2 linked regions of the Bremerella alba genome follow. The protein of the gene in region 1 interacts with the protein of each later gene in a pairwise test. Links are inferred from orthologs where the notes say so. Each region holds a gene or a part of one and is shown in the gene's direction. Other genes may lie near its edges. The genes, in order: pepT and tpiA.

Evidence for each region.
Region 2: the proteins of pepT (region 1) and tpiA interact in binary tests that used the Escherichia coli proteins (3 or more experiments, as listed by UniProt). The link is inferred for Bremerella alba from one-to-one orthologs.

Annotation. Positions count from the first base shown.
Region 1 is NZ_JABRWO010000001.1:608,467-624,525, reverse strand. What follows is about bases 6,618-9,494. They hold pepT (peptidase T), read left to right. Parts: upstream 6,618-7,372; coding sequence 7,373-8,617; downstream 8,618-9,494. Other genes in these bases: HOV93_RS02425 (DUF1559 domain-containing protein), read left to right, coding at 8,850-9,494; HOV93_RS02435 (3'-5' exonuclease), read right to left, coding at 6,618-7,221. Also shown: HOV93_RS02470 (hypothetical protein), read left to right, coding at 1-396; HOV93_RS02465 (HEAT repeat domain-containing protein), read right to left, coding at 417-1,685; HOV93_RS02460 (endonuclease/exonuclease/phosphatase family protein), read left to right, coding at 1,851-2,846; HOV93_RS02455 (four-helix bundle copper-binding protein), read right to left, coding at 3,135-3,473; HOV93_RS02450 (hypothetical protein), read right to left, coding at 3,630-4,604; HOV93_RS02445 (glycosyltransferase), read right to left, coding at 4,601-5,884; HOV93_RS02440 (DUF1499 domain-containing protein), read right to left, coding at 5,881-6,333; more of HOV93_RS02435, read right to left, coding at 6,391-6,617; more of HOV93_RS02425, read left to right, coding at 9,495-9,944; HOV93_RS02420 (carboxypeptidase-like regulatory domain-containing protein), read left to right, coding at 10,065-10,538; HOV93_RS02415 (glycosyltransferase), read left to right, coding at 10,842-11,741; HOV93_RS02410 (hypothetical protein), read right to left, coding at 11,844-12,953; HOV93_RS02405 (flavin-containing monooxygenase), read left to right, coding at 13,475-14,794; HOV93_RS02400 (sulfatase family protein), read left to right, coding at 14,889-16,059. UniProt on the Escherichia coli protein: Cleaves the N-terminal amino acid of tripeptides.
Region 2 is NZ_JABRWO010000019.1:35,091-51,166, forward strand. What follows is about bases 350-3,243. They hold tpiA (triose-phosphate isomerase), read left to right. Parts: upstream 350-1,365; coding sequence 1,366-2,121; downstream 2,122-3,243. Other genes in these bases: pheA (prephenate dehydratase), read left to right, coding at 350-1,120; secG (preprotein translocase subunit SecG), read left to right, coding at 2,209-2,763; HOV93_RS24065 (YicC/YloC family endoribonuclease), read left to right, coding at 2,884-3,243. In the rest of the region: more of pheA, read left to right, coding at 32-349; more of HOV93_RS24065, read left to right, coding at 3,244-3,768; gmk (guanylate kinase), read left to right, coding at 3,909-4,511; HOV93_RS24075 (DNA-directed RNA polymerase subunit omega), read left to right, coding at 4,496-4,762; HOV93_RS24080 (flavoprotein), read left to right, coding at 4,759-5,301; HOV93_RS24085 (DUF6800 family protein), read right to left, coding at 5,501-5,689; HOV93_RS24090 (platelet-activating factor acetylhydrolase IB subunit), read left to right, coding at 5,991-6,719; HOV93_RS24095 (alpha/beta hydrolase), read left to right, coding at 6,829-8,910; HOV93_RS24100 (carbon-nitrogen hydrolase family protein), read right to left, coding at 9,017-10,576; HOV93_RS24105 (M42 family metallopeptidase), read left to right, coding at 10,721-11,788; groL (chaperonin GroEL), read left to right, coding at 12,118-13,821; HOV93_RS24115 (co-chaperone GroES), read left to right, coding at 13,915-14,220; groL (chaperonin GroEL), read left to right, coding at 14,281-15,894; molecular chaperone DnaJ, read left to right, coding at 16,027-16,076. UniProt on the Escherichia coli protein: Involved in the gluconeogenesis. Catalyzes stereospecifically the conversion of dihydroxyacetone phosphate (DHAP) to D-glyceraldehyde-3-phosphate (G3P).

The DNA of each region.
Region 1 (16,059 bases):
GTTCGCTTGGTCGCGTCCCTAGCCTGCGTCGTAACTCTTTTTGCTAGTGCTGCTTATGCCGAGAATGCTCCGGCCGATTTGTCGGGCAAATATCACTGCGAGGGGACATCGGACCAGGGAGCCAAGTACACCGGCGAGGTCGTCATCAAGAAGTTCAACAAGGGCTATCAGCTGACCTGGGTCGTCAATAAAACGAAATATTCCGGCATGGGGTTCGTCGATGAAGACCGCCTGAACGTTGCCTGGGCCGTGAAGAGCCCCAATGGAGTGGCGATCGGCGTTGTCTCATACAAAATCAAAGAGAATGGAAGGCTGCAAGGAAAGTGGACCGATCCGTCCCTCAAAGGGATTTACGACGAAGTCTTAGTCCCGATCGTTGAAAATCGCTTGATCTAATGCCACTCGCCGGGCTGCGGTTACTCTTCCCGGGCCAGGCGGATTGTCGGAGACTTCGGGGCATGGACCTGTTGGTACCATTCCTTCCAGGCGGCCGGGTTGTAGCCGAAGTCTTGTCCCTCACAGAGCTTGATCAAGGCCAGGTGCACGCCATGGTTCTGTACGCGAACGATATCGTACGCATTGCGACTTCGCCCGAGAAATTCCGACAGAGTCAGCATCCGGTAGGAAGCTTTAGGACCGTCGATATCAAACCCGTTTTCCGGGGCGAGGGACGTATAGAAGTACGTGTAGCGAGACGAATGCAACGCTAAGTGCTGCGTTTGCAGGGCACCGGCTAAGGGAAAGACGGCGGTTGGGTAGTCGAGCTGTGCCAGCACATACGCTGCGCGAAGGACGATCGTGTTGTCGTAGCTTTTTAAATGGTTGGCGAAGAACGCGACCATGTTTGGGTTCCGCTGGGCCAACACCTCTTGCAGGCATTTTTCGCGATAGATGGGGTTATTCTGAAAGACAGCGTTCTCCATCAAGAAGGAGCGAGCCGCTGGACTATTCATGCGACCGAGTGTTTCCAGGTACGCAAATGCGAGGTCTTGATCGTGCTCGTTCCCCAAGAGTTGGATCAAGCCGGGGATGGCATCGGGATCGTCCAGCGTCTCAAGATCGATCTGAATTTCTGGTGACGACGATCTGCCCAATTGTTGCCGCCAGCGATGGAGACGAACTTTCCAGTCAATCACCTTCTGCTTGTGTTGCGTTTGGGCGACTTGTAGTGCGGCTTGCTGCATGGTCGTCCAGCGTCCCTCGAAGCGGATGTAACCGCGATCGGTCATGATTTCTTCGCGGCTAACCCACTGGCCATCACGCCGCTCATAGCCCAGGGCTTTACGGGCGGGTAGATAGTTCGGATCGAGCTCGAGAACACGTCTGGCGTGACGCTGGAAAGGAAGCTGCAACCCTTGCTGCTGACACCACTTGGCCAGTTTCCATTGGTCGCCGATCGTATCGGTGAAATTGGCCGCGTGGTCGAAGTATTCGTCTTCGGTCACTTTGGGCGATTCGACCTGCTGAACCTGGTGGCTTGCCAGAACGACCGAGCCCACCCCTTCGACAACCAACTCGACTTGGCCGCCGGCTGCCACCTGGGAATCGTGATTCACAGCGGCTTCGAGTTGCCCTCCATTGGCCAACTGCACGACCTGAGCGTGGGCGCACAGCGGTAGCGCAATGAGCCCTAGCAAACTCGCAATGATAGCACTGGGATGCAAACGACCGCGCTCCGGTGACAAGAAGGACATTCCCTTTCAAGATAGGCATTGATAGCACGATGGACAATGATTTCTCTTCGAAATGATATGGATTCGTACTCGCACTTTCCGCTATCGTCTGCCGCCCCGTGCAGCGCGCGGGCTTGAGATACAAGAGAAGAACTGGACGTTAGGAGATTGACGGTGATGAGGACGAGTGCCTTGCTATTGGCAGTGATCGCTGGCGCGGGCGCTTGGTTCTTTTTTCAGAACTATCGCATCGAGGGGATCGACAACGTGGTTGTTGTCCCGCGAGATGCAGCCGTCGCTAAGTCTGCCGCCCCGGTGGGCGATGCCATGGTGGCGGTGCCTCCGATGGCGCGCAAGCAAGACACCATTCGCGTGGCGTCGTTCAACATTCAAGTCTTCGGCACGGCCAAGATGGATAAGCCGGAAGTCATGGCCCGGCTGGTCGAGATCGTTCGCCAGTTCGATGTAGTTGCCATTCAAGAGATCCGCTCGACCGATCAAAGCATCTTGCCTCGCTTCGTCGAAATGATCAACGCGACTGGTCGACACTACGACTTTGTCATCGGACCACGCCTCGGCCGAACCAGTAGTAAAGAGCAGTTCGCTTACGTCTTTGATACGGCCAGCTTGCAGGTCGACCGCGCCCAGGTCTATACGGTGGAAGACCCACAGGATGTCTTGCATCGTGAACCGTTGGTGGCTTGGTTCCGCGTGCGTGGACCCGATCCGAGTCAGGCGTTTACCTTCAGCCTAGTCAACGTGCATGTCGACCCTGACGAAGTGAAGCAAGAGATGGACGTGATGGATGATGTCTTTCGCGCTGTGCGTGACGATGCCCGAGGGGAAGATGATGTGATCCTACTGGGTGACTTCAATGCCGACGAGTCGCAGTTCGGCCAGATCGCCACCATCCCCGGAATTACCTGGGCGATCAGCGGCGTGAAGACCAATACGCGTGGGAGTAAGCTGTATGACAACCTTTTCATGCAGCGAAGCGCCACCAGCGAGTACACCGGCCGCAACGGCGTGTATGACTTCCTCCGCCAGTTCAATCTGACGTTGGCTGAAGGACTGGAAGTGTCCGACCATCTACCGGTCTGGGCCGAGTTCAGTATCTATGAAGGGGGTGCACCACACGGCCCCGTGGCAGCGGTGCCTACGAATACGAAGTAAGAGGCCGTCTGGCTTCACCTGAGCGGACCATGTTCCCAGCCGGAATAAAATGGGGGCTTGGTGATTAGGTTGCGTTCTTACATTAGCCGCTTGTCGGCGTTGCTGACCCAGAGATGAATCGCGAAGCCACCCGGGGGTTAACCACAGCGGCTAGGGCTTTGGTTGATAGATTCGTGTCAAGGGTATGCTGTACTTCGCGCGTACATCCACCCCCGCAAATCCCAGGCGACGAGACGCACTTAAGGACTCGGGGTGGAGGATTTTCAAAGGGGATGTCGACGTTCGCAATTAAACGTGCACGCCGGTCATCTTGTGGCATTCTTCGGCACACTTGCGGCAAGCTTTCGCACATGCCTGGCAGTGACTCATATTATGCTTTTCGCACTCAGCGGCGCAAGCTTCACAGATCTCGGCGCAAATTCGACAAATTTCTGGAATGAACTGTGAACCGCGACTCATGTAGGCCGCTGCGGTCCAGCACATTTGCGAACAGTCGCGATCAGTACGAATGCACTCGGCCATCTTGGTCACGTCGGACTCACTTAGGCACGAGTCGGCGCAGTGCTCGCAAGCATGGGCACATTCGATACAGGCTTTAATACACTCGGCGTATTTCGATTGAGACATAAGTTCCTCCGGGGGAAAGGGGGTGAGGATGCTTGGCTGGGATCGATCGACAAATTGATCCGATGCCTAACACCGCAATCACTATGCCAAGCCGAGCCTTATTGCAGCGGGGCTGCGAGTGAACTGTCGCCCCCCCAAGGTGGTCTCGTGAGCCAGTTAGCTCAGCCACTCTTCGCGAAATGCACTCATTAAAGTGTCACTCTCGGTTACTTCAACGGCCGCTTCGGTGCGCTCGCGGAGATCGCCCAGGGGGCCGTTCAAGCGTAGGGCTTTCACTGCGTCGGCGGCGGTGCGGATGTCGCGTTTGTCGATCAGTGAGAGGAGAAACTCTTGCGACTCGGTCGTTCGCAGCAGACCGATACAGAGCAGCAGACTTTCGCGGACATTTAGCTCGGACCGGAGTCCCCAGGCATTGCGGAGACGATCGAACGTCCCCGGCAGGCGAGCTTCACCCAGTGCCAGGGCCGTTTGCACGCACTGATCGGCGTCGTGCGAGTTGAGAAACGGCTGAACGAACGCCAAACCTTCTTCACGATCGGCTTTCAGCATGGCCGAGCAGCATTCGCCGTGGACCTCGGGCTGACTATCTCCGGTCAGCAGTTTCAAACGGAGTAGGGGAGCCGCTTCGATCTGGGCGAGCGCCCCTAAGGCCTGAGCCGCACCCAGTCGAGCCTCCGGCCATAGGTCGCTTAGCAAAACAGCGCAGTGGTTCAGCACTTCAATGGTTGGCGTAAAGTGAACCAAACCGATGGCGCAGACACCTCTTATTTCGGCAGCCGAGTCGATCTCGCCCTGCCAGTGCGGCTCGATCTGGCAGTAGGTGATGCCGTCGCGGAAGAGCTCCATGTCGGCATGTTCGGCCTGAACGAGAGCCTTCACAATGGCTGTCTTGGCAAGACAGCCGGGGTCCTTCTTCAGCGGGTTTCGCTTGAGCCGCCAGTACGCTTTGACCAGGTCCGAGGTAAACGACGCGTCTTCGGCCTGGGCGATCATCTCGGCGGCTCGCTGCACGGTGCGGTTCGAGGCGTGCGCCAGTGCCGATTGTAGAATCTTCCGGGCCTCGTCCGAGGTGAAAGGGCCTTCGTGGCGAGCGAGGCTGCGAAGTTGATCTGGTATGGGGTCGTCGGTCATCGTTCTTGATTACGGCGAATGTGTTCCTGGTTCATCACGGACCGCTTCGTTTCGAAAGCCTGTTCGATGAGTTTGGCGGCCATCTCCAAGCCATTGTAGCTGGCCAGGTTTCCGGCGAACTCGTTTGCTTTTTGTTGGAACGAATCGTCGCTCAGCATGCGATCAAGCTCTTGGCGGAGCCGCTTGGTGGTGACTTGTCGGACAGGGATAACGCGTCCATTGCCCAGGTACTCGGCGCGTTTCGCGACGCCTGGCTGATCGTTGGTGACCGGGAGACAAAGCATCGGTACGCCGTGTGATAAGCATTCGAGGGCGGTGTTCATTCCGGCGTGCGTGATGACCAGTTTGGCTTTTTCCAACAGGCGTAGCTGCGGGGCTTTCTCAACCAATAGGACGTTCTCAGGGATTGGGCCTGGTATGTCGACCTGACCACCTCCTTTGCTGAGCACCACTTGCATCGGTAAGTCGTGCACGGCATCGATGATCTTGCGGAAGACAGGTCCGACCGCATTTTGCAGCGTGCCCATCGAGGCATAGATGAGCGGTCGTCCGTCGAGCCAATCCCAGGGGAAGTCGATCGACGTATCGTCTCGCTCGGCGCGATGCCAGGGACCGGTATAGTGCAGCCGCTCGGGGTATTTCGTACGTGGGTATTCAAAGAAAGCCGGCTGTTGGGCCAGATGGACGAGACCTGGATCGTTGTCGCGAATGAGCTTCAGCGGATCGATACCGACTTTCTTTTCGGCTGCGAACATGCGATAGGCCCACAGCACCAGGTGCTTGGCAATCTCGTTGCGTGTTCGCCCGTAGAAATCGGTGCGATAGTCCCACACCAACGGCGGCGGGGGCATGAGGGGATCCCAGTAGACGGCAAGTGCGTTACAGGCCACGGCGTAGGGGATCTTGAACTGCTCGGCTTTGACCGCTGCGGTCGGCGAAACCTGATCGATGACCAGGCCATCGAACTTGATGTGGTCGAACGCTGGTTCGATGTAATTACTCACCAGCTGAGACTGTATTCCGAAGATCTTACCGGTCATCATCATCCCTTGGATGCCGGATGTCTTGCCTAGGGCTTTGAACGTAGACTCCAAACGCTGCGTCAATTCGTCTTCTGGCCCCAGGGCATAAAATGGAAGTCCGCTACGACGCACGATGCTCTCAGCCATTTGGCAACCGAGGAAAGTCACCTCATGGCCGCGACGCTGAAGTTCACAGCCGAGCGTAGTCATTGGATTGAGGTGCCCAGGAACCTCGGGGCAGTGCAGGCCGATTTTCATGACTCGACTTGTTCCCGCACCTTCGACATCAGCTCGGCGATGTTCCGCGGGTTTTGTCCCAGGTCTCCTTTGCCAACACGCGACTGGCTGGTGGCGGTAATTTGAATGCCGCCCTCGACGTCGTTCAGGTAAACCCGAATGTCATCGGTGAACTTGAAGAGCTTGGTGGTGCGGGTCGCGTGAATGATGGTGCGTTTGCCTTCGGGAGTGATACTTTCGATCTTCCAGTTTTTCAACCGCTCGATCGCTTCGCTCACGTCTACGGCGACACTAGGGCGATCGCCAGAAACCGTCAGCGGACGGAGCATTTCATTAGGATGACTGCGTGTGGTTTCCGCGTGATTGGTGGTCAGGTCACGCGACCAATCGTCCACAATCAAGGAAAGAGCTACCAGTGGCACCACGATCAGAACCGCCAAGATGCCGAGAACAACGTAGAGCGAAATCATTCGTCGAACTTTCTTCGGAGGGTATGAATCGGTCGTGGGGTTTTCCTGGTTCACGGTTTACTCTGCGGAGTTTGCTTCCCAGGGATTTTCCCAGTCGCCCCAGCCTTCTAAGTAGGTTTGGTAGATGGGCGTTTCGGTGGTACGTGCTTCGAGCCAGGTCTTGGTTTGTTGGATCAGTTCCTGCTCGCGATCGAGCGTGACCTTCCCGAGCATCACACAGCAACGCAGGAAGACGAAGTAGGTGTCGAGCACATCGCAGCGACAATACTCGTTAATCTCGTCGAGCTTCCCCTCGTGATACAAGTCTTGCACCATATGCCCTTCGATTTCCATCTTCCCTGGCTTGCCCAAGAGGTTTGCCGCCAAGTTTAACCCACCGGTGAAACGGCTCGCCCCATAGTTGGTGAGCACGTCGTAGAGATCGAAATGGGAATCGTTGTTGTAGCGGTAACGCGACTGCTCGAAGTTCTTGGCATTCAGGTTAAACCAATCAGGCACGCTCAATCCGAACCGAAATGCGGCCAACTCCATCAACGGAATATCGAATGCACGTCCGTTGAAGGTCACGAATGTAGGGCGGCGGTAGGCTTTCCAACCACGCCAGAAGTGATCGGTGATGACCGACGGGCGAAACTTGGGGGCGTCGAGCACTACCTGATCGATCAGGTTCAGTTCGATGTCTAACTTGGCGATCGCCACCGAAACGGGCATTTGGTAGGTGTAGGGAATGAAGTCGCTTCCCTTTTCTTCCATAAGCTGCGCGCGGAAACGATTGACGGCTTCCTCAGGCGAGAGACCCTCGCCGGGATATTTCAGCTGCGAAACGAGGTTGCCGTCGGCGACCGATTCCACATCGAACACCAAATATCGAACGGCCGTTTCCGCCATTGCTTTGCCCTTGCAAAAAGAACTGATTGAATTTTCTTGCCTACATCATCAACCTATCACAACGTCTGGGCAATAACGACGGAGGGTGTCGAATTCCGACGCGGTTCAGTAAGCTGGATAGAACTGACCAAGCTTCGTCAAAGGAATCTCAATGAGCCGCGAACGTTTACTCGAACGATTTCTCAAATACGTCCAAATCGACACCACCGCTGGCCAGCCTGGCGGCAAGTACCCCAGTAGCGATGGGCAGCTGGTGCTGGGCAAAGTGTTGGCCGACGAGCTAATCAAGATGGGGGTCGTCGATGCGACGCAGGACGAGCACGGGCTAGTTTACGGGACGGTTCAAGGGACCGTGATGGGATGCCCGGTGGTGGCCCTGAATTCGCATGTTGATACTTCGCCGGAAACCACCGGGGCAAACGTCAAACCGCAAGTGATCGAAAAGTACGCCGGCGGAGATATCCCTTTGCCGGGCGACCCGTCGAAGGTGATCACCGTTCGCGAAAATCCCGAGTTAAAAGACTTACATGACTGCACGTTAGTCACATCGGACGGCACAACGCTTCTCGGGGGTGACGATAAGGCGGGCATCGCAGTTATCATGGAGGTCGCTCAGCGGATTTTGGAAGGGAAGGGGCCTGATATTGGGACCCTCAAGATTCTGTTTACCTGCGATGAAGAAATCGGCCATGGAGTCGATCACGTCGACTTTCAGAAACTGGGCGCGGACGTGTGCTACACCTTGGATGGCCCCGGTGCGAATGAGCTGAATGAAGAAACGTTTTCGGCCGATCTAGCCACCGTCATCGTGAAGGGGGTGAACATTCATCCCTCGATCGCGAAAGGACGCATGGTCAATGCGGTACGCGCTGCGGCCGCATTAGTCGCGAAGTTGCCGACCGATCGGCTTTCGCCAGAAACCACCGACGAGCGAGACGGATTTATCCATCCTTACATTGTCGAGGGAGGCGTCGAAGAGACGACCGTTCAGTGCATACTGCGAAGCTTCGAGACAGACGGACTCGAATCGCAGGCCCAGTTAATCCGAGACTTGGCCAAACAGGTCGAAGGTGAGTTTCCGGGCTGTGAGATCAGCGTGGTTGTCACAGCCCAGTATCGCAATTTGCGAGACGGTCTGGAAAAGGAACCCCGCGCCGTGCCGATCGCAGAAAACGCGCATAGTGCGCTCGGACGCCCTTGCCACAAACGCGTCATCCGAGGGGGCACCGATGGTTCGCGGCTGACCGAGATGGGTTTGCCGACCCCCAATCTATCGACCGGGCAACACAATCCCCACTCGCCGCTGGAATGGGCCTGCCTGGACGAAATGGAGCAAGCTGTCGAGTTGGTACTGAAGATGTTAGAGCTTTGGGCGGGTGAAGCCAAAACGTTTTGATACGGCAGTAGTTACGGCAAGATTAGGATGTGGAGTACCGCAGAATAGCCATGTAATAACTTGAGTTTTTGGTTTTCGCGAATAAAATAAAAAATCTAAGCAGTGTTGAGTGCTATGCCTGTTTTCCGCTTAGGCATACTCCTCAACTGCCTTAAGGTTGTCGGTTTTGCTTGCCGCCGCCTTTGTATTCGCCCCTGCCTATTCTCTCTCCCCTTTTTACATGGCTTACCTCATGCTACGACCGATTCACATTCTAAGTGACCGGGCGAACAGCCGCCCACAAACCAGTTGTTCTTCCCGCCAGACGGGTTTTACCCTGGTGGAACTGCTAGTCGTCATTGCCATCATAGGGGTTTTGATTGCCCTGCTGCTTCCTGCTGTGCAACAGGCTCGCGAGGCGGCTCGGCGCATGCAATGTTCCAATAACATGAAGCAGTTAGGACTGGCGCTACATAACTATCACGACACATTCGGTAGCTTCGTTCCCCGAGCAACGGGAACTACCAGCGGTTCGACTCAGAACAATGGCCGCTTGAACGGTTTGATCCCGCTCCTTCCTTTTATCGAACAGAACGCGATGTTCGATCAGATTGCAGCAGGCAACGGTACGAAGCCTCCGTATGGCGGTAATACGTGGGAGGCTTGGGGCCCCTGGGATGTGTGTCCGGAAATGTATCGTTGCCCTTCCGACAATTACAGTGGCTCGCTCAAGAACCATTTCAACTATCGATTCAGCTTAGGCGACTCGATGGGAAGCACGTTGAATGCGACGAGTGTCCGAGGTATGTTCGCCAAACGCGATGGAACCTCGTTCCGCGACATTACCGACGGAACGAGTAACACGATTGCCATGAGCGAACGCAAGGTAAATGAATACAACTTGGGAGAACGTTCCGGCCAGATCCGCGTCACTGAAGGGGTTGTTACCGGGGTAAGTGATTTAACGACCAGTCCCATCAACTGCCTAGCCGAAGCAAGCGGTCGCTTCTATCTCGATGCAAGTGCCGTGAAAGGACGTGGTGGATGGTGGTTCGCCGATGGTCAGGCCGAGCGAGCCGGTTTTATGACCGTGCTTCCCCCCAATTCCCCCAGCTGTGTCGAAGGCAACAACGGCAGTGGCGATAGCACCACCTCGCTGATCGCTCCCACGAGTAATCACCCTGGTGGCGTGTTGACTCTGCACGCTGATGGATCGACCCACTTCGTCCCAGAAACGATCGATACGGGTGACCTGAGTTTGGCGGAACGTTCTAGCGGGCTTAGCCCCTACGGCGTGTGGGGCGCGTTGGGCAGTAAAGCCGGCGGCGAAGTGCCCAGTGGTTCGTAGGCCCGACATACATGATGCTTTGGCATCGTAATGTGTGTCGAGATCGTTTAGGCCCCCAGTTTCAATCCTGGCGGGCCTAGTGTGCTAGTGTGACTTTCTCAGTATTAGCGGGTCGTCTCTATGAGTTCTCCAACGAGCCATCGTCGGGTTTTGCAATTGGGGCTTTGGGTTTGCGGTCTCTTGGTGTGGGCCGGATGTTCTTCCAACGGGCTTCCCAGCGATGCCGCAGCGGTGGATGGCACGGTGACGATTGACGGCGCCGTAGTGGACGATGCAGTGGTGACGTTTCGTTCCGATTCAGGTTTCGCAGCCGTTGGCAAGACGAACAAAGAAGGCAGATATAGCCTAAGCTCGGCGAGTATTCCCGGAGGAACGCAGCCGGGGCATTTCCAGGTAACCGTCGTCAAACGAGAGCCGCTGACCGAAGCACCTCTCACCGAGGAAGACCCGAATTACAATCCCAATCAGGGAAGAACTCGGCCAAGTTCACGAAAGCATCTTCTGCCGGAAAAGTATAGTCGACCCACGACCAGTGACCTGACAGCCGATATCGAGGCGGGAAACAATACGGTTGACTTCGAGCTGACTCAGTAACCGTTATATCCCAGAGAGGGTCTCGTTTGAGACCTTCTCGAAGGTCGGACATGCTCCCGCCTGCTTCGATTGGACCAGTCTATAGGCACCCTACCTAGAGCTCTATCGGGTGCCACGCTAGCAGCTAGCCAGGAATCTTTGCATCCTTCAGCAAGCGGCTTCATTGGTTTTGAGGCAAAACAGGTAAACTTGTGACCGCGTTTGGTCCGAATTATTTCAACGTAAGCCCGGCCAATCTAGTCCTACCTCACGTACTTTGGTTTTCCCCCTGAGTGTCAGGCCGCGGCAGAAGGATAAGTTTCTGTGCTGAAAGTCTCGATCGTCATTCCGAGTGTTGACAACGCTCACCGACTGGAAACGACTTTAATCTCGCTGCTGGAGAATCGTCCCAGCGAGTGCGAGATTGTCGTACCTCATTCTGGTTACTACGAAGACCCCTACAACATTGCCGATGAAGTCCGTTTGATCGAAGTTCCTGCGGCTCGCAACGAAATCGAACTGACGGCGGTGGCCTGGTCGATGTGCAAGGCACCTATCGTGCATACGTTGGCCGCTGGGGCGACCGTGGAACCAGGCTGGTTGGAAAATGCATTAGCGTGTTTCCAGCGACCAGAAGTGATGGCGGTGGCCCCGCAGTCGCACTATCGCGACGCTAGCGAGCCGGTGCAAGGTGTTTTCGCCGATGACTTCGGTCTGCGTGCTGCGGCCACAGCAGCTACCATGCAAGCACCCATGTTGCAGGCAAGCTTCTATCGCTATTCACTGCTAGCAGCGGTGGGTGGATTCAGTACGCGAATGGAGCAGTATGCCGACCTGGATATCGGTCTTTGGATTGCTGAAGCAGGCGGTGCTTGCGAAGTGGCGACCGGATCGCATGTACATATGAACGAGCTTAACGATCTGGGACGCGTGACGGCAGATCGGATTCGCCTAGCGAAGACGCTTCAGTTGCGGCATCAAGAGTGGTTCGCGGCTCGCGGCACATCTAGTGGAAAGTTGGGTTGGCTCTCGCGTAGCGTGGGAAGTGGTTCGCTAACGACGATGATGTCTGCCTTGACCGCGAAAGCCGACGCCAAGGCCGCTCTGCATCGCTTGCCAGATCTGGACGATGTGCGGGCCGTGGTCGAAGGTCGGGATCAGACGTTCCGTTTCGATCCGCGAAATGATCATCCTGGTCCAAAATTGCATCGCCAAGTGGCTTAAGCTTGCTGGCACCCGATGGATAGACCCTACCAGTAAGCATAAAAAAACGCGTCCAGAAAATCTGGACGCGTTTGTACATTCTTGTCAGCATCGGGCGGCAAGTTAGACGCCGGCAGCAACTTCTGGTTCTTCCGCGTCGGCTTCGTCTTCTTCGCTCTTGATAGCGTAGAAGAGATCTCGCGTTGCAGTCAGCAACTGGCAAGCTTCCGCTTCGCCGGGCTTTTCTTCGATCTTCCGGGACAGCGACTCAAGAATGGCACGACCTTCAGGCCAGCGAACGGACATGATCTTCTGGCAATCTTCCAAGAGTTGGTAGATGCGAGCTCGTGTGACACCCAGGTTGCGTGCCTGCATGCGTACGCTTTGCGGAGCTGATTCGATGCCCAGACGTCCGGCAGCAAGGTCGTGAACCGTTTGACCGGCATCGGTCAGAATTTGCTGCAGCATGGGACGCGTCAGACGATCCATGACTTCGCTACGGCTCAGCGGTGCTTCGCTGGACAGACAATCCAATCCCCATGTTTCGAGGACGGGGACGAGCTTGGGTCGCAGTGCGATCGCCAAGTGCGGTTGGCCTTGGGCCAGGTCGAGCGTTTCGTGAACGCGATAGAAGACTTCTAGAACGACGCGGACGCGTTTCTCGCCATGGGTCTTCAGGCGGCGAATCTCGGCCAAGCTATGGCCCATATAGAATTCGAGCGGCGTGTTCCAGATAACGGTTGGCAGATCGGCCAGGGTAGGAGCCAAACGCCCAAGACGTTCGTTGCCTAGATTGTGACGACGAACCGTTTCTCGCCAGCGAAGCCACAAGACTTCGGACACGAGGGATGGATCGAATTTGCCGTCCGCATCCAATGGGCTCTTGGTCGAGAAGTTGTCTTCTGCCGGAGCATCCTTGGCAACTGCCTGGGATGGCTCGAAGCCGGCGTCTTCTTTCGTAGCACGGTTCAACAGCGTGACCAGCGAGCTGATCTTCTTTTGGCCGATACCAGGGGTGGCCGAGAGTTCGTCGAACGGAGTTGCCAACAGGTCGCCGATCGTGCGGCCGAGAAACGCTAGTGGCAAACGACGATCGTTGGGTAGCGCCCAGTAAGCAAGCGGCTTGTCCAAACGATCCGAGAATTGTTGCTCATCGAGAAGTCGTTGTTTGACCTCATCGAAACTATTAATCAGCTGAAAGTCTTCCGCTGAAGTGATTTTGTTAAAGCGCATTTGAAAGGCCTCTTCTAAGTCTTTCCAACAACTTGGGTCTGGTTGGTTAGGCACCTTAGGGGAAGTGCCGGTGGGTTTCGCATGACAGGAAGTGTTCCAAGCTATCCTAGTAATCGATATCCCGTGCAATGGAATTGTAGCCTCACCCGGAACAATTTCGCTACCTAAGAAACTAATTATTTCGAGATTTGACAAAAAGACAACATTTTTTGAGTGCGGCAGTCCGCAGCTGGTTCGTCGTACACTATGAAACATAGCTCACAGACGTAAATCAAGGCAAGTAAATTGGTTACACCGATACGGTCTATTTTTCAAGAAAATGGCAGTTATAAGTTGAAACACTGCGCGAGCCGTTTAGTTTCTGTTAAATATCTCCATTCAAGTGAAAAATACCTATGGTCACGTTGTGATCACCTTTTCGTAAGGCAAGAGTCGTCCGAATTCACCCTCGATTTATGGTATTGAATTTCGCGCAGTTGCGGTGATCTCAGGCAAACGTAAAAATCGCTACAATTGGCGGCATGACCTCGCAACATGACTTTCGTGTTCTCGTAATCGGGGCGGGCCCTTCTGGTCTCGTTGCTCTTAAAAACCTGCGTCAGCTCGGAATTGACGCGGTTGCGGTTGACCGCAATTTGGGTATCGGAGGCAATTGGGATATCCGTTCGCCCCATAGCAGCGTCTACCAGTCGACTCATTTGATCTCATCGAAAGCAATGACGCAGTTCGTCGACTTTCCGATGCCGGAGGAGTACCCCGAGTATCCCAGCCATCACGAAGTGCTGGCATACTTACACTTTTACGCAGAACGCTTTGAGTTGGGTCGCTTCGTTCGCAAAAAAACTTCGATTGTTTCCCTTAAAAAGGGAGTCGCAGACTGGCAGGTTGAGCTTCAAGCAGCCGATTCTCCCGAAAAAACTAGGGAATCGTTTAGCGCAATCGTCATTGCTAATGGCCACCACGCTCAGCCAATGATGCCAAAAATTGCCGGTCAATTTACCGGTGAGACGCTTCACGCCCACAGTTACAAGCATCATCGCCAGCTTGAGGGGAAACGAGTGCTTGTTGTCGGAGCGGGAAACAGTGGTTGCGATATTGCGGTCGAGGCTGCGATTCATGGCCAATCCGCGGCCATAAGCATGCGGCGTGGTTACCACTTCTTTCCGAAGTTCATCCGCGGAAAGCCTGCCGATGTAGTTGGAGACCGCGTTCGCCGCTGGCCGATTCCGCGATCGTGGCAGCGAAGGCTGTCGCAACTGGTGGTCGACTGGACACTCGGTCGACCGCATCGGTACGGGTTGCCCAGCCCAGAGCATGGGTTGTTTGATGCCCACCCGATTATCAATTCCCAGCTTCCTTATTATGCGGGGCACGGGAAGTTAAAGGTCTTTCCAGATGTTCGTTCGTTGGACGGTCAGTCGATCGAGTTTATTGACAGTCGTCGCGAAGAGTTCGATCTGGTGGTGTTCGCGACCGGATATCAGTTGGTCTTCCCATTTATCGAGGACGACTTGCTTAACTTTCACAACGGCATCCCTAAGCTTTATTTGCACGCTTTTCATCCGACCGACGACACACTTTTTGTTGCCGGCATGATTCAGCCCAATAGCGGTCAGTGGCCGTTGACCGATCTGCAAACGCAGATCATCGCTCGCTTTCTCAAAGCGAAGCAGGAGGGGCACAAGACGGCTCAGTGGTTTTGCAACCAGAAGCAGACCGGCGGCATCGGCTTAGGTTCACGCGATCACTTCCTGGCGACGGCCCGGCATCGCTTGGAGGTCGATTATTTCGACTACCGCAAAACGCTTACCAAGATCGTGCGTCAGTTTGACCGGTCGTAGAATCGGTGCGTGCGTTGACGCTTTCTCCCGTTTAAAATGCAACTGCTTGCACAACACTCGCCGAGTACCTCTCATTCTGGACGGTCCCCCCCACATGATACGACGCTCCCTATTGCTTGCGCTGACGGCTACCTGCCTGACGATCTTTACCAACCTGCTTCACGCGGAGGAAACTAAACGCCCGAATATCTTGTTTGCTTTTGCCGATGACTGGGGAAAACAGGCCGGCATCTATGGCCAGCTTGAGCCAGGCGGTATGAACGACGTGGTGAAAACGCCCCACTTCGATGCGTTGGCCAAGCGGGGCGTTCTGTTTAAGAACGCGTTCGTGAACGCTCCTTCGTGCACGCCATGCCGCAGTTCGCTGCTTTCCGGACAATACTTCTGGCGAACGGGCCGCGGGGCCATTCTTCGCGGTGCGGTTTGGGATCCGACGATCCCCAGCTACCCGCTTCTGCTTAAGGACGGAGGTTACCACATTGGCGAAACTTACAAGGTTTGGAGTCCCGGTACGCCAGTCGATGCGCCCTACGGCAGCGGTAAGTATGGCTATCAAAAAGCAGGCAGATCGTTCAATCAGTTCTCGCAGCGTGCGACCTCGTTGATGTCGCAAGGCAAGTCGGCCGAGGAAGCGAAGGACGAACTCTATCAGCAGGTTCGTGGTAACTTCGCCGACTTCATGAAAGATCGCCCCGAGGGGCAGCCGTTTTGCTATTGGTTTGGTCCAACCAACGTTCACCGCAAATGGATTGCCGGCAGCGGTAAGAAGCTGTGGGGAATCAACCCAGACGAATTGAAGGGGAAGATGCCGGCGTATCTGCCGGACGAGCCGGTCGTCCGGCAGGACCTAGCCGACTATCTGGGTGAGGTTCAGGCCTTTGATGCGGCGTTGGGGATTCTCATTGAGCAACTCAAAGAAGCGGGCGAACTCGACAACACGCTGATTGTCGTCAGTGGTGACCACGGTCCGCCGGGTTTCCCTCAGGGTAAGTGCAACCTGTACGACTTCGGCACGCACGTCGCCTTGGCGGTAGCCGGGCCAGGCGTAAGTGGTGGCCGCGTGGTCGATGACTTCACGATTCTGCCTGACTTGGCCCCAACGTTTTTGGAAGCCGGTAGGCAGGAGGTTCCCGAGGTGATGACCGCCAAGAGCTTGTGGCCAGTGCTAACGTCGGACCAAGAGGGGCTGGTCGATCCCTCGCGCACGGCCGCATTCACGGGTCGCGAACGCCACGTCGAGATGGCTCGTGAAGGTAATCTGCCCT
Region 2 (16,076 bases), on another replicon or contig:
GCCAAGACTCTCATAAATCAGGCACCGCCCGATGGCCAAGACACCTCGTAAGATCCCTTCGACCGAACTGCAAAAGACGCTCGCCAAGATGGATCAGCAGATCCTCACGCTGCTGGCCAAACGCGTCGATACCTGCCAGAAGCTCGTCCAGGCCGAGCCCGGCAAGACGATCGAACAGCAGCTTAGCAGTGAAGAGACCGAGCTTCAAAAGCTGCTCAAGTCGAACAAAACGAGCTTGTCCAAAGAGGCTATCTCGCCGGCGCTGCAAGAGATCTTGAGCCTATGCCGGAGCGCTTCTCGGCGGCTGCGGATTGCCTATCTGGGGCCACAATACAGCTATTCGCACCAGGCTGCCGTGGAAAAGTTCGGGGCCAATGCCGACTACAGCCCGGTCGCGACCATTGCGACCGTCTTCGAGGAGATTCAACGCAATCAAGCCGATTTCGGGCTCGTTCCGGTCGAGAACTCGAACGATGGCCGCGTTACCGACACGCTCGAGATGTTCGCCAAGCATCCGACCAAGATCTGCGGCGAAGTGAAGCTGCACATCCACCATCAACTGCTTGCCAAGTGCAACCGCGAGCAGATCAAAGAGGTCTTCAGCAAACCCCAGGCCCTGTCGCAGTGCCGCAATTGGCTGGCCAAACACCTGCCGGCTGCCCGACCGATTGAGATGACCAGCACCGCCGCCGCCGCCCAACTAGCCGCCCAGAAAGAGGGCGCTGCCGCGATCGCAAGTCGTGCCGCAGGCATCAATTACAACTTGGAGACGATCGCCTCGAACATCGAGGACAACCCGAACAACATTACCCGTTTCGCTGTGATCTCGCACGAAATTGGCCCCAAGACGGGCAACGACAAGACGGCCCTGCTCTTTCAAACTGAGCACAAGCCGGGGGCGTTGGCCGATGCCATGAACCTCTTTAAGAAGAACCGCCTGAATTTGACCTGGATCGAATCGTTCCCGGTGGCCAACTCTCCGGAAGAGTACCTCTTTTTCGTCGAAATGGAGGGGCACTGTAGCGAACTCAAGATCCGGCGAACGGTCTCTGCGTTGGAAAAGAAGTCTCTGCGGCTGGAAGTGCTCGGCTCTTACCAGAAGACCGAACCCGTCAATTAGAACGGCCCAACAAGCCGCAAAAGAACTCAATCGCCGCTCAGGATATCGTTCCCCGCGCCCTCTTGCTGCAAGGGGCAGAGAACAAGAGGGGGGATAGTTCTGTTGGCGGGCCGTAGGTGACCTCGACGGCCATGCAAGCACTCTGCTATATTGTTGGGTTTCATTGTGTACCGACAGCACGACTTAGAGCGATCTGAGTCATTGACATTTCATCGGCCAAGGGTGGTCCGAGGGGAGAACGACGGGTGAGACGTCCTTTCATTGCAGGTAACTGGAAAATGAACACCACCAAGGCCGACGGGGTCGCTTTGGTGCAAGGCGTCGCTGATGGCAATACAGCCGGCGACGCGGTCGAAGTTGCCGTTTGTGCTCCCAGCGTTTATCTCGATGCGGTTGCGACCGCTGCCGGTGGCAAAGTGGGTGTTGGCGCTCAGAACTGCCACCACGAAGCCACAGGTGCATTTACCGGTGAAATCTCGGCCGCCATGGCCAAGGATATCGGTTGCCAATACGTGATCCTCGGTCACAGCGAACGTCGCCACATTTTCGGCGAATCCAACGCGGACGTTTGCAAGAAGGTGCATGCGGTTCTCGCCGCTGGCCTGACTCCGATCGTCTGCGTGGGCGAACTGCTCGAAGAACGTGAATCGGGTAAGACGTCCGACGTGGTCGCCGAGCAAATGTACGGCAGCCTGGCTGGCGTTTCGGCCGAGCAAATGAATTCGGTCGTCATCGCCTACGAACCGGTTTGGGCGATCGGCACCGGCAAAGTCGCCACGCCTGAGCAAGCCGAAGAAGTGCACGCTGGCATTCGGTCCCTGATGACAGCCAAGTATGGCGAGCAGGTCAGCGAGTCGGTTCGCATTCAATATGGTGGAAGCGTGAAGCCGGACAACGCGGTCGAACTCCTTTCGCAGCCCAACATCGACGGTGCCCTGGTGGGCGGTGCTTCGCTCAAAGCGGACAGCTTCCTCGGTATTATTGCCGGCACCAAAGGCTAGTCGTTTCCTTATTTCCCGTGGGCTCTGCTCTGCTGAGCGATCCCGCTTTTGAATCCAGACACGGACGTTTTCATAAGTAAGCTAGTCATGACCAGTCCCATCCTATTCGGCTTCCTGCAGTATATTTTCGGCCCGCTGCTTTTAGTGACGTCGGTCTTTCTAATCCTGGTCGTGCTCGTGCAGCGCGGTCGTGGTGGCGGACTGACAGGTGCTTTAGGTGGTGCTGGTGGCCAAAGTGCGTTCGGCGCTAAAGCCGGTGACGTATTCACCAAAATCACCGTCGTGCTGGCGGTCTTCTGGATCCTTCTGTGCATCTTCGCCACGATGGGCCTGCAAGACTCGGGTGCCACCAAGCTGACCGGTACCGGCAGCAGCGCTGCCCCAGCCGCAACTGGCCTGCCAGGCGATGCTGCCCCTGGTGCTGGCGGTCCTGCGTTGACGCTTCCATCGGACGAAGAAGGAGCTGCCCCAGCGGCAGGCGATACGCCCGCCGGCGACGCCCCAGCTGCCGACCTGGAGCCCCCAGCGGAAGGTGGTGCTGCGGCCCCAGCCGACGCGGCCCCTGCCGAGCCAGCTGCTCCGGCTGAAGGAGACAACGCTGCCGGGGATAGTGCTGCGACCGAAGAGAAGCCCGCTGAGTAATTCACTCGGCACGGCCTGATTCATTCTCTTAAACTTCCCTCGGGCAGACCCCAGGGAAGTTTTGTTCGTTACCTTCCTGATCAATTCACTTAGCATCGCGAACTCGCGAAGAGAGACACCATGCTGCTGAGCATGACCGGATATGGCGACGCCCACCTGCACACCGAAGGCGTTTCCGTTTCGGTTGAAGTGCGTTCGGTGAACAATCGCTACTTCAAGCTGGCCGTGCGTGGCAACGAGCTGTTCAGCGGGCTAGAGTCGCAGATCGAAGGGGTCACGCGGAAGTTCATCAACCGCGGCACGATCACGATCAATCTGCGGATCAAGCAAGATGTAACGGCCGACAAGTACCGCATCGATACGGCCGTGCTGGAAAGCTACATGCAGCAGATTCACCAGCTGGGCTCGAAAGTTGGAATATCGGAAACCCCGCATATCGATTCGGTCTTGCAGCTACCCGGCGTCGTCCAAGAGAACACCGACACCGACGACGAGCAGTTCAATGCCTGGCCGGTGATTGAAAAGACACTCAAAGATGCCCTCGAGAAGTTCGACACCATGCGTCGCGCTGAGGGAGAAAACACTACCCAAGATCTTCGCGAGAACCTGGCGACGATCGCCTCGCACCTGGAATTGATTGAAGCCAAGTCACCCCTGGTGGTCGACGGCTATCGCGATCGAATGACCGAGCGAGTGAACAAGGTCCTGGAAGAGTACGACGTGACCGTCGACCCCGCAACGCTCCTTCGCGAAGTGGCGATCTTCACCGATCGCGTGAACGTTTCCGAAGAGATCGTCCGGCTCAAGAGCCACCTCGGTCAGTTTGAAAAGTTCCTGACCCAGCAGGAATCAACCGGTCGGAAGCTTGACTTCCTGACGCAGGAAATATTTCGCGAGACGAACACGATCGGCTCGAAGGCAAACGACGCCGAAATCGCCCGAGGTGTCGTGGAAATGAAGACCGCCATCGAGAAGATCCGAGAGCAAGTCCAAAACATCGAATAACCACCAAGAAGCCTTAGGGTGCGTGCAGCAAAGCGAATCGCACCACTCGAAAGCTCTGGGTGGCTAACCAAAAAGACGCCTGCTTTTGGTAGGTCGAACTTACAACAACAACATTGACGGAGCGTTCCCTCCAACGAATCATGGCAGCGAGCACACCTGGCAATTTGGTCATCTTGTCTGGGCCCTCTGGGGCTGGCAAATCGACCGTGGTGCGCAAGCTGTTGGCCTTGGGCGAACCTCCGATTGAACTGAGTATTTCCGCAACGACACGCCCGCCAAGAGCCGGAGAAGAAGACGGTATCGACTACCACTTCCTTCCCCAAGAGGAGTTTCAGCGGCGGATCGATGCTGGCGAGTTCCTAGAGTATGTCGAGGTTTTTCGCAAAGGTCACCTTTACGGAACCCTTCGTCGCGAAGTGGAAGCCCGGCTCTCTCAAGGCATTTCCGTCTTGTTAGAGATCGACATCGAAGGTGCCGCTAAGGTTGCCCGGAAGTACCCCCAAGCCGTCACCATTTTCCTTAGCCCCGAGTCGGCCGAAGAGCTGGAACGCCGATTACGCGACCGAGGAACCGAAACCGAAGAAGCCATCCAGCGGCGGCTGGAAACGGCCAAGAACGAGATGAAATCGTCGACATGGTATCGTCACCATGTGACCAACAAACTCGGCGCCGCCGACCAAACCGCCGCACAACTTGCAGACATTATCCGTCAGGAAAAGGAGGAGCGATGCTCGAAGAACTGAAAGAAGAATTCATCATCAAGAAGGTGGGTGGCCGCTTTAAGCTGTCGACGCTGATCCAAAAACGCCTGGTCGCGTTGAACGCCGGCAGCCGTCCGCTGGTCGATCTCAAATCCGAAAACAAGATGGAAATCGTGTTGGAAGAGATCAAGCAGGACAAGATCTTCCTCGACACATCGAACGAACTTCACACGGCTGCTGATGGCGACGTGATGATCAAGTCGTTCGATGCGATGATGAGCGACGAACTGTGAGCCCTCGGAAGGTTATCATCGGCGTCACCGGCGGAATTGCCGCTTTCAAGACGCCTGCTTTGGTCAGCCAGCTGGTCAAAGCAGATGTCGACGTCACGGTGGTGATGACCCACGCTTCCCATCATTTTGTCGGCGCGGCGACTCTGACCGCGCTGTCGGGCAAACGCGTGCATACCGAGCTCTTCGACGAAGCGATGCCGCTTGGCGCGCACATTGAACTTGCGCGCCGAGCCGATCTGTTATGCATCGTCCCGGCCTCGGCCGACTTCATGGCCAAAGCAGCCCAAGGATTGGCCGACGACTTGCTCAGCACGCTGTACCTTGCGTTCACTGGCAATGTCATGATGTGCCCTGCGATGAACAAAGAGATGTGGGCCCACCCAGCGCTTCAACGCAACGTACAGCAATTGCTCGAAGATGGCGTGCGGATGATCGGCCCTGATAGCGGCTGGCAAAGCTGCCGCGTTGAAGGGACCGGGCGCATGACCGAGCCTGAAGAAATCTTCGACGCGATCGAGGAACACCTGGCAACCAACTAGGGCGAAGGCCTCAACGAGTAATGAGCCGGCAACTCTTCCTATGCATTGGCTATGCAACCGGAGCGATCCTCTTGCTCCCTGCGGTGACCATTCTTGCGGTCCTTGTTTTTGAGGGCAACCAAACCATGGGGGGATGCGCAGCAAAAAAGCGGAGCCAAGGGACTCCGCTCTTTCCGATTCTGCTTGTTAGCCGAGTCTCTTAAGACTCAAGCTTCCAGCGCTGGATCAGTTCTTCCGCGGCCGGGGTCAGTCTGCGGAGCTTAGCAGCCATCTTACGCTTTTCGTCATTCGACGGATTCATGGCCAACTTGGCCTTGTACTTAGCGTAAATCTTCTTGCGATGACGTCGACGCTTCAACTCCTGATGGCGCTCGTTAATAACCGGCACGCGACAGTTCCTTTGTTGGGATTTCGTAAGTTAAATGGTAAACGACACTCTAGGCGTCGAATTTGATTGATCTGGAAACCCCACAATGTAAGGAATATGCCCTTTTTCGTCAATCGGCTCAGACGTTTTCCCTGCTCAGCCGGGAAATTAAGTGCTGTTAAACCCCCTTACTGGGCAATTACGGACTCAGGAATTGACCCGCGATGCCGCGTCGTAGACACTAGACGATTCGGCAGACCGTATTTCCCGCCGAGTTTCCTCACCGAGAGATTCCCAATTGTTCCCCCCCAGGAGATTGAAGATGCGTTGTTTTGCTTGTTTGATGCTTTCCCTTGTGCTGGCCATGCCAGCTTGGGCGGCCGATACCGCGACGAAAGAACCAATTGAAGCCTTGAAGCCAGTCCCGCGTGGCGATTGGTGGGTCAAGCGTCATAAAGAAAAGCTCAAAGCGATCGAAGACGCCGACAAAATCGACGTCGTTTTCATTGGCGACTCGATCACCCATGGCTGGGAAGGCGCTGGCAAAACGACTTGGAAAGAAAACTTCGAATCGATGAGCCCGTTGAACCTGGGCTACGGCGGCGATCGCACCGAGCACGTCTTATGGCGTTTCGAGCACGGCGAATTGGATGGCTACGAGCCTAAGGTTGCCGTCATCATGATCGGCACCAACAACACCGGCCACCGCAAAGAGAAGTCGGAAGACACTGCGGCCGGCGTCGAGGCGATTGTCGAGAAACTGCACGAAAAGCATCCTGAAACGAAGGTCCTACTACTGGCCATCTTCCCGCGCGGTGCCAAGACCGAAGACCAGCTCCGCAAGCTGAACGACGGCGCGAACGCGATCATCGAGAAGCAAATGAAGGACAAGGACTACGTTACGTTCCTAAACATCAATGACATTTTCCTGACCGAAGACGGCACGCTTACCAAGGAAATCATGCCTGATTTGCTGCACCCTAAAGAGAAGGGTTACCAGCTGTGGGCCAACGCCGTTACGCCTAAGATCAAAGAATTGCTAGGCGAATAGTTGCCTGACATCACTCGTGACATCAAAAAGACCAGGATTACCCAGGTAGTCCTGGTCTTTTTTTGCTCAGTCGGGCAAATACCTTTTGACGCAGGCAAGGGAAAGGGACATGATAAAGCTCCCACCTGAGATGTGCTCTAACCGTTTCCTTCCGGAGTTCCTGCCGATGCGTTTCGTGCTTGCCGCCGCCGTTTGTCTCTTGATCACGCCACTTGCGTCTGCCGAGGAAGCCTCTCCCGGTGACCAACAGGTACACCAGTATTTTCAAGCGGAAACCGCAAGCATCACCAACGCTCCGCTCGATGGCATCGATTCTCTCGAAGCGTGGGAAGCCAAGCGTGGCGAGTATCAGCAGAAGCTCCGAGAGATGCTCGGACTCGATCCTTGGCCAGAAAAGACCGACCTGAAAGTAACGACCACCGGAACGATTGAGCGTGACGGGATTGTTGTCGAAAACATTCACTTCCAGTCGATGCCGGGACTGTACGTTACCGGAAACCTTTATCGGCCTGCCAAGGTCGACGGCAAGCTGCCAGCGGTGCTCTACGTTTGCGGGCATGGACGGGTCAAGAAGGATGGTATCAGCTACGGAAACAAGACCCACTACCAGCATCATGGGGCTTGGTTTGCCCGGCATGGTTTCGTGTGCCTGACGATCGATTCGCTGCAATTGGGCGAAATCGAAGGGAAACACAAGGGACTTCACAACGACAAGTACCAGTGGTGGACCAACCGCGGTTACACTCCGGCCGGGGTCGAAGCTTGGAACTGCGTCCGCGCCATCGATCTGCTGCAATCACGCGATGACGTTGACCCCGAAAAAATCGGCGTTACCGGCCGTAGTGGCGGCGGTGCTTACAGCTGGTACATCGCCGCGATCGACGAGCGCATCAAGGCCGCCGTCCCGGTCGCTGGCATCACCGACCTGGAAGACCACGTCGTCGGGGGTGTCGTCTCCGGGCATTGCGACTGCATGTACTGGGTCAACACGTACGGCTTCGACTATGGATTGCTGCCAGCGATGATCGCCCCGCGTCCGCTGATGATCGCCAATACCGATGCAGACCCAATCTTCCCACTGGTTGGCGTCGCACGCACGCACCTGGCAGCCCGCGAGATCTACAAGCTCTACGGCAAAGCTCCCAACTTGGCCCTGACCATTCTGCCCGGTGGGCATGCCGACACGCAGCCGCTGCGTATCCCGGCGTTCTACTGGCTGCGGAAGCACCTGCAAGGCAAGACGCCACCGATCACCGATGTTGCCTTGCCGAAGTTCGAGGTCGAGGAACTGAAGGTCTTCGAAACACTGCCTGAAGACGAGATCAACACGAAGATCGAAGAGACGTTTGTCGCAGCCGCTGAGCCAGCCCAGGTACCGGCGACGCGGGCCGAATGGGAACAGATGACAGGCCAGTGGAAACAACTCTTGGTCGAAAAGTCGTTCGGCGGATGGCCCAAGTCAGGAGAGTCCGGCATTCGTAGCGGTGAAAAATCAGAAACAAAGAACTGGCAGGTTAGCTCCAGCGAATTCTCACCGCAGAAGAACATCTCGCTGCCACTGCTTAGCTTTCACGCGAAGGGCTCGGCAGGTTCAGCTCCCCAAAATGGCAAGCTAGTTGTTGTCGACGATGCCGGCTGGAAGAAGTGGAGTGCGATCGCCGAAGCAGCCGAAGGCACTTTGCCGATTGAAGATGCCGACAAGTACGATGCCATTTACGTCTTACCTCCACGCGGCATCGGACCGACTCAGTGGAACCAGGAGACCACGCCCGAGATCCACCTACGTCGACGCTTCCTGCTCTTAGGACAGTCGCACGATGCGATGCAAGTCTGGGACATTCGCCGGGCAGCAGAAGAAATTACACGCTCGACGTCGACCGAACACATCGACGTAGAAGCCAGTGGCGAGATGGCTGCACTTGCGATCTATGCCGCGATCTTCGAGCCCTCGATCGGCGATCTAACGCTTCATGAACCGCCAGCAGATCATCGTGAAGGCCCGTACTTCATGAATGTCAGCCGCTTCATGAACCTACCCGAAGCCGCAGCGATGGCGGCGAATGACCTGGACGCACCACGAGTGATTCACACCGACAATGAAGCGCTGATGGACTACGCCAACCGCGTTCGAGAGAAAGTGAATGTGCCAGTCGGGTTGCCCGTTGAAACCCAACCGGTTCGCTTGAAGTAGTAATTCGCAACCGGACGCTGCTCTCCCCATCCAGTCCCCTCTCCACCGTACTCGGGGGGAGAGGGAAAGGGGACAAGACTGGGGGAGCCGCAGCGATTAGACGCCGTTACACGTAGCCTTCTTCGCCATCTTCCATGTACTGCACTTTGTACAAGTCTTTGCGGCGGTCGTTCCAGTTTTGAACGGAACCTTCCAGACGGTGCCGCCGCAGCAGTTCCAGGTCGACGTCGTGGATGACGATTGTTTCGACGTTCGGGTTGCACTCGGCGGCGATCCCTTCTCGGGCGAACTCGGCGTCGCACGGCGTGTAGACGCCTGATTGGGCGTAGTGGATGTCGGCGTTTTCGACGAACGGTAGATTACCTGTGCAGCCAGAGATGGCCACGTAAACCTGGTTTTCGACGCAGCGGGCCTGTGCACAGGTCTTTACCCGCAGGTAACCGTGACGCGTATCGGTGTTGTACGGCACGAAGATCATCTCGGCCCCTTTATTGGCCGCAATCCGGGTGAGCTCGGGGAACTCGATGTCGTAGCAGATCTGAATGGCAACCTTGCCGCAGTCGGTGTCGAAGACTTCGACCTTGTGGCCTGGTTCGATACCCCACCACTTTCGCTCGCTGGGGGTAATGTGAATCTTGTACTGCTTGCCGATCGACCCATCGCGACCGAATAGGTAGGCAATGTTGTACAGCGTGTCGTTTTCCAGCACGAAGTGACTACCGCCGATCACGTTCACGTTGTACTTGATGGCCCGCTCTGAAAAGTACTCGAGGTAATCAGTCGTGAACTCGGCCAGGCGCCGTGCCGCCAACCCCGGTCGGGTCGGCTCGACGCACGAAAGCAACTGCGTGGTGAACAGTTCCGGAAAGAGGATGAAGTCGGACTTATAGTCGGAAGCCACGTCCAGGAAGAAGTCGCACTGCTGGGCGAACTCGTCGAAACCGCGGATCGCGCGCATTTCGTACTGCACGACGGTAATGCGGATCGGCTCGACCAGGTGATGGAAGCGCCGCTTGGCCCCCGGCTTATAGTCGAGGTTCAACCACTCTAAGTAGGTAGCGTATCCGCACGAAGCTTTGTCGTTGGGCAGATAATCAGGGATGAGCCCCTGCAAGGCAAAGCCGTTGGCCGTTTGTGCGGTCAGCACCGGGTCGAACTCGGCTTTGGCGACCACGCGCTCGACGTATTCGCGGGCCGACATTTTATCGGCAACTTTGTGATACCCAGGAATGCGGCCCCCAATGATCATCCGAGCCAGGTTCATTTCGCGGCACATCTCCTTGCGGGCATCGTACATCCGGCGCGAAAGCTTGAGCCCTCGGAACTCGGGATGGACCATCATCTCGATCCCATAGAGCGTATCTCCCTTGGGATTGTGATTGCGGATATACCCATTGTCGGAGACGGCCTTGAAATTGTGCCAGGCCGTATTGGGATCGTTCTGAACAATCAAACTGCTGGAAGAGGCGGCCAACTGACCATCGATTTCGATGACGATTTGCCCCTGGGGGAAATTCTTAAGCTGGCTTTCGATGTGCGCTCGCGACCACGGTTCCATGTCGGGGAAGCAGGCCATTTGCATTTCGACCAGCGCATCGAAATCCTCGATGAGCATCGGACGAATCACCGTTTTCCACTCGTATTCCTTCAGATCAATCGGTTCCATCGAACGCACCTATCCCCTAGACTGCCTTAATGTGTGCTGACGCGCAAGGCATTATCTGTGTCGCTCGTTCCGTTGGCAATGACAAACAATCGCCGCTGCTAAGCATTTCACTTAACCGCAGTTACCCAAGGAGCCGTTTTGAGTATGGAGTCTGAGCCGCTAAAGTTTTTCGAGCGTATGATGAACACTCCGAGTCCCTCCGGCTATGAAGCTCCGGTGCAGAATCTCGTGCGGGAGTACGCCGCCGAATTCGCGGATAAAGTCGACACAGATTTCCATGGCAACGTCATTGCTTCGGTCAACTCAGGCGGAAACGTCCGTGTGATGATGGCGGGACACTGCGATCAAATCGGCCTGCTGGTCACTCAAGTCGACGAAATGGGCTTCATCCACTGCCAGACGATCGGCGGATGGGATCCGGTTCAGTTGGTCGGACAAAAGATGTCGATCTGGACCAAGGATGGCGAAATCCCAGCGGTCATTTCCCGCAAACCGATCCACCTACTGACCGATTCCGAGCGAAAAGCGGCCATTCAACTGAAAGATCTGTGGCTGGACATCGGGGCCAGAGACCAGGCCGAAGCGAAGAAGCTGGTTCAAATCGGCGATCCGGTCACCCTGCAACTGGGCATGCAGAAGATGCAGAACGATCTGGTCTTCGGTCCCAAGATGGACGACACCTCGGGGCTGTGGGTCGTCATCGAGGCGGCTCGCCGTTATGGCAAACTCAGCGATCAGAAGTGTGCCGCCTATGCCGTTTCGACCGTTCAGGAAGAAATTGGCCTGCGGGGAGCCAAGACAAGCGCCTACGCGATCGATCCGCAAATTGGTATCGCAGTCGATGTAACGCACGCGACAGATTGCCCCACAATTGATCGCGGCGAACGGGGAGAAATCTATCTCGGTCGCGGCCCGGTCATCTACCGTGGCCCCAACATGAATCCGAAGGTCGTTTCCCGACTGATGGAAGTGGCTGAGGCCAACCAGATTCCTTACCAAATGACCGCCTTGGGCCGAGCCGCCCCGAACGACTCGAACGCGATCCAAACGACCCGCGGTGGCGTGGCCGCCGGCCTCTTGGCAATTCCCAACCGCTATATGCATAGCGCGGTTGAAACGATCTCGCTGGAAGATATGGATCATGCAGCTACGCTGTTAGCCCAGTTCCTGCACAGCATCCAGGACGACGACGACTTCCGCCCCGGTATGTAAGCGTGCGGCCCTGCCATATTGGCAACATAGAATGTCCTGAAGATCAAAATCGCATCAACCCAAGTCGCAAGTTGCTGTCAGTTAGTAACTTGCGACTTTCTTTTTAGTTCTCGGCACGGCAGTTGCATCTATTGCCGTATCTCAGAGAGAGTCTGCCAAAATCTGCACTGAGGGTGCCTTTGGAGCCTCGCTGAGACGCAAGCAAATCAACGGTTAATCACCAAGCATGGAATAGACCGGCCGATAGTGCTCACCCAAAACATGGGAACACCCCATCACGAGCCAGGCCGATTGAAACCAGTTCATCCCACAAGAGGAGGATTCCAGACGTGGCAAAACAGATGGTCTTTGGAGATGAAGCGCGACAGCCGCTTTTAGCCGGCGTAACAAAGCTGGCACGTGCCGTGAAGAGCACGCTAGGCCCGCGTGGTCGCAATGCCGTGCTGGACAAAGGCTGGGGTTCCCCCAAAATCACCAAGGACGGCGTGACGGTTGCCGAAGACATCGAACTGGATGATGTCTACGAAAACCTCGCCTGTCAGTTGGTCAAGGAAGCTGCCAGCAAGACAAACGACGTCGCTGGCGATGGTACCACCACAGCCACGGTTCTCGCTGAAGGTATCTTCCGCGAAGGCCTGAAGATGCTGGCCGCCGGTGCTGACGGCATGGCCCTGCAACGCGGTATTCTGAAAGCCGCCGAAGCAGTTGGCGAAGCCGTTCAGAAGTCGTCGACCAAGATCGACGAAAAGAGCAAAAAGCAGATCGAACAGATCGCCACCATTGCCGGTAATAATGACCCGACAATCGGTAAGGTGCTCGCCGAAGCCTTCTTGAAGGTTGGCAAAGACGGTGTGATCACCGTTGAAGAAGGTCGCGGCAGCGAAACGACCGTCGACTTTGTCGAAGGTATGCAGTTCGATCGCGGTTTCCTTTCGCCTCACTTCGTCACCGACGAAGATTCGCAGACCGTCGAACTGGAAGATTGCTTAATCCTTCTGTTCGAGGAAAAGATCTCGTCCGCGAAGAAGCTGGTTCCTCTGTTGGAAGCCGTCAGCAAGTCCAACAAGCCACTGCTGATCATCGCTGAAGACGTCGAAGGCGAAGCTTTGGCAACGCTGGTCGTCAACAAAATGCGTGGCATTCTGAATGTTGCCGCCGTTAAAGCTCCTGGCTACGGCGATCGCCGCAAGGCCATGCTCGGCGACATCGCCACCCTGACCGGCGGAACGGCCATCTTCAAGGACCTGGGCATCGAGTTGGAAAGCGTCAAGACTTCCAACCTGGGTCGTGCCAAGAAGATCAAGCTGAGCTCTGGCGAAACGGTTATCGTGGGTGGTGCTGGTAAGAAGGCCGACATCGAAGGTCGTGCCAGTCAGATTCGCAGCGAAATCGAAGCCACCGACAGCGAATACGATCGCGAAAAGCTGCAAGAACGTCTTGCCAAGCTATCCGGCGGTGTGGCTCAGATTAACTGTGGTGCCGTCACCGAAACCGAAATGAAGGAACGCAAGGACCTGCTGGTCGACGCCAAGAGCGCCACCCAGGCCGCCCTCCAGGAAGGTATTGTCCCTGGTGGTGGTATCGCCCTGCTACGAGCTGAAAAGGCTCTGAAGAAGCTGGCCGTCGAAGGCGACGAAAAGCTGGGTGCGACGATCGTGGCCAAGGTGCTTGAATTCCCACTGCGTACGATTGCTGAAAATGCTGGTCTCGACGGTGGCGTGGTTGTCAACCGCGTTCGCCAGCAGAAGAAGGCCACCGAAGGCTTCAACGCCGACACCGGCAACTACGAAGACCTGGTCGATGCAGGCGTCATCGATCCAGCCAAGGTTGTTCGCACTGCCCTGCAGAATGCTGCCAGTGTTGCCGCATTGCTGCTGACCACCGACTCGCTGGTCACCGAAATCCCAAGTGAAGACGAAGGGGGCGATCACCACGACCACCATGACCACGGCGGCATGGGAGGAATGGGTGGCATGGGCGGCATGCCAGGAATGGGTGGCATGGGCGGCATGGGAATGCCCGGCATGATGTAATTCACGCTTTGGCCTGAATTGCACAGAACCTTTTCTAATATTCGTTTCAAAATACCAAACATACCCCTGAATAAGTTTTAAGGATAAACACCCATGGCGAAGAGTCTGAAGATTCGCACTTTGGATGACCGCATTGTTGTTCAGCCGCTGGAAGCAGAAGAAACCACCGCTGGTGGCATTCTTCTGCCTGACTCCGCCCAGGAAAAGCCGCAGCGCGGCACGGTCCTGGCTGTCGGCCCTGGCAAGCTGTTGGATAGCGGCAGCCGAGCCGAGCTTTCGGTGGCCATTGGCGACGAAGTCATCTATGGCAAGTACAGCGGCAGCGATATCGATATCGATGGCGACGAGTACAAGATCCTTCGCGAGACCGAAGTCCTGGCCAAGGTCGTTAACGACTAGTCCCAGCTTTCGGATCTGTCCTAAACCGCATTCAGTTTTTATCACATAAGGATTCTTAGCGTGGCAAAACAACTGCTTTTCGAGGATCAAGCCCGAGCCAAAATGCTCAAGGGTATCGACAAGCTGGCCGACGCTGTCGCCGTCACGATGGGCCCAACCGGTCGTAACGTGATGATCAACAAGTCGTTCGGTGGCCCCACGGTCACCAAAGACGGTGTGACCGTCGCCAAAGAAATCGAACTCGAAGACCGCTTCGAGAACATGGGTGCCAAGCTCGTTAATGAAGTCGCCAGCAAGACTTCCGACGTGGCTGGTGACGGTACGACTACCGCCACCGTTTTGGCCCGTGCGATCTTCAAAGAAGGTCTTCGCAACATCGTTGCCGGTAGCAACCCAACCGCGATTCGTCGTGGTATTGAAAAGGCGGTTGCCGCGGCTGAAGACTTCCTGCTGAACATGGCCAAGCCGGTTAACAGCAAGGACGACGTCGCGAACATTGGTTCGATCAGTGCCAACAACGATCGTGCGATCGGCGAACTGCTGGCCGAAGCCCTGCACCGCGTCGGTCAAGACGGCGTCATCACCGTGGAAGAAGGCAAAAGCCGCGAAACCACGGTCGATTACGTCGAAGGGATGCAGTTTGACAAGGGCTACATCTCGCCGTACTTCATCAATCGTCCGTCCGAAATGGACGTCGAGTTGGAAGACGCCTACATCCTGTTTCACGAAAAGAAGATCAGCAACCTGCGTGAGCTGATTCCACTGCTGGAACAAGTCGGCAACACCGGCAAGCCGCTGTTGATCGTCGCCGAAGACATCGAAGGCGAAGCCCTGACCGCGCTGGTCGTCAACCGTCTGCGTGGCGTGCTGAACATTGCTGCCGTCAAGGCTCCTGGCTTCGGCGATCGCCGCAAGGCGATGCTGGCCGACATGAGCGTTCTGACCGGTGGTACCGTGATCAGCGACGACCTGGGCATCACCCTCGATAAGGTTCAACTGAACCAACTCGGTCGTGCCAAGAAGATCAACATCACCAAGGACAAGACGACAATCGTTGAAGGTGGTGGCGACAAGAAGGAACTCGAATCGCGTATCGGTCAGCTGAAGCGTCAGATCGAAGAGACCGACAGCGAATACGATCGTGAAAAGTACCAGGAACGCCTGGCCAAGCTTTCCGGTGGTGTGGCTGTCATCTCGGTCGGTGCCGAAACCGAAGCCGAAATGAAGCAGACCAAAGCCCGCGTCGAAGACGCCTTGCACGCAACCCGTGCAGCCGTTGAAGAAGGCATTTTGCCTGGTGGCGGTGTCGCTTTGGTTCGTGCGATCGAAGCCGTTGAAAAGGCTCGTTCCTCGGCTCGTGGCGACGAAAAGATCGGCGTCGACATCATCCTTCGGGCTCTACCAGCTCCGATGCGTCAAATCGCCGACAACTGCGGCATCGACGGCAACGTGGTTGTCGACGAAGTTCAGCAGAAGTCGACCAACTACGGCTACGACGCCTACAAGGGCGACTACGTCGACATGGTCAAAGCTGGCATCATCGATCCAGCCAAGGTGGTTCGTACGGCACTGAGCAACGCCGCGAGTATCTCCGGATTGCTGTTGACGACCGAAGCACTGGTCACCAACCTGGATGACGACGGCAAGCGTCCCTCCGAAGGCGTGATTCGCTAAGCCGACGTTGCGTCGATCCCAAACGGCGGCAAGTGCCTTGCCCTTGCCGCTTAGGACGAAAAAATTCAACGGGCTGAATCTCCTCCGGGGACCAGCCCGTTTTGTTTCTAGAGCCGCCTACGTGAGGACACGATGGCCACCAAAGTCGACTACTACGAAGTCCTGGGAATCGAGCGATCCGC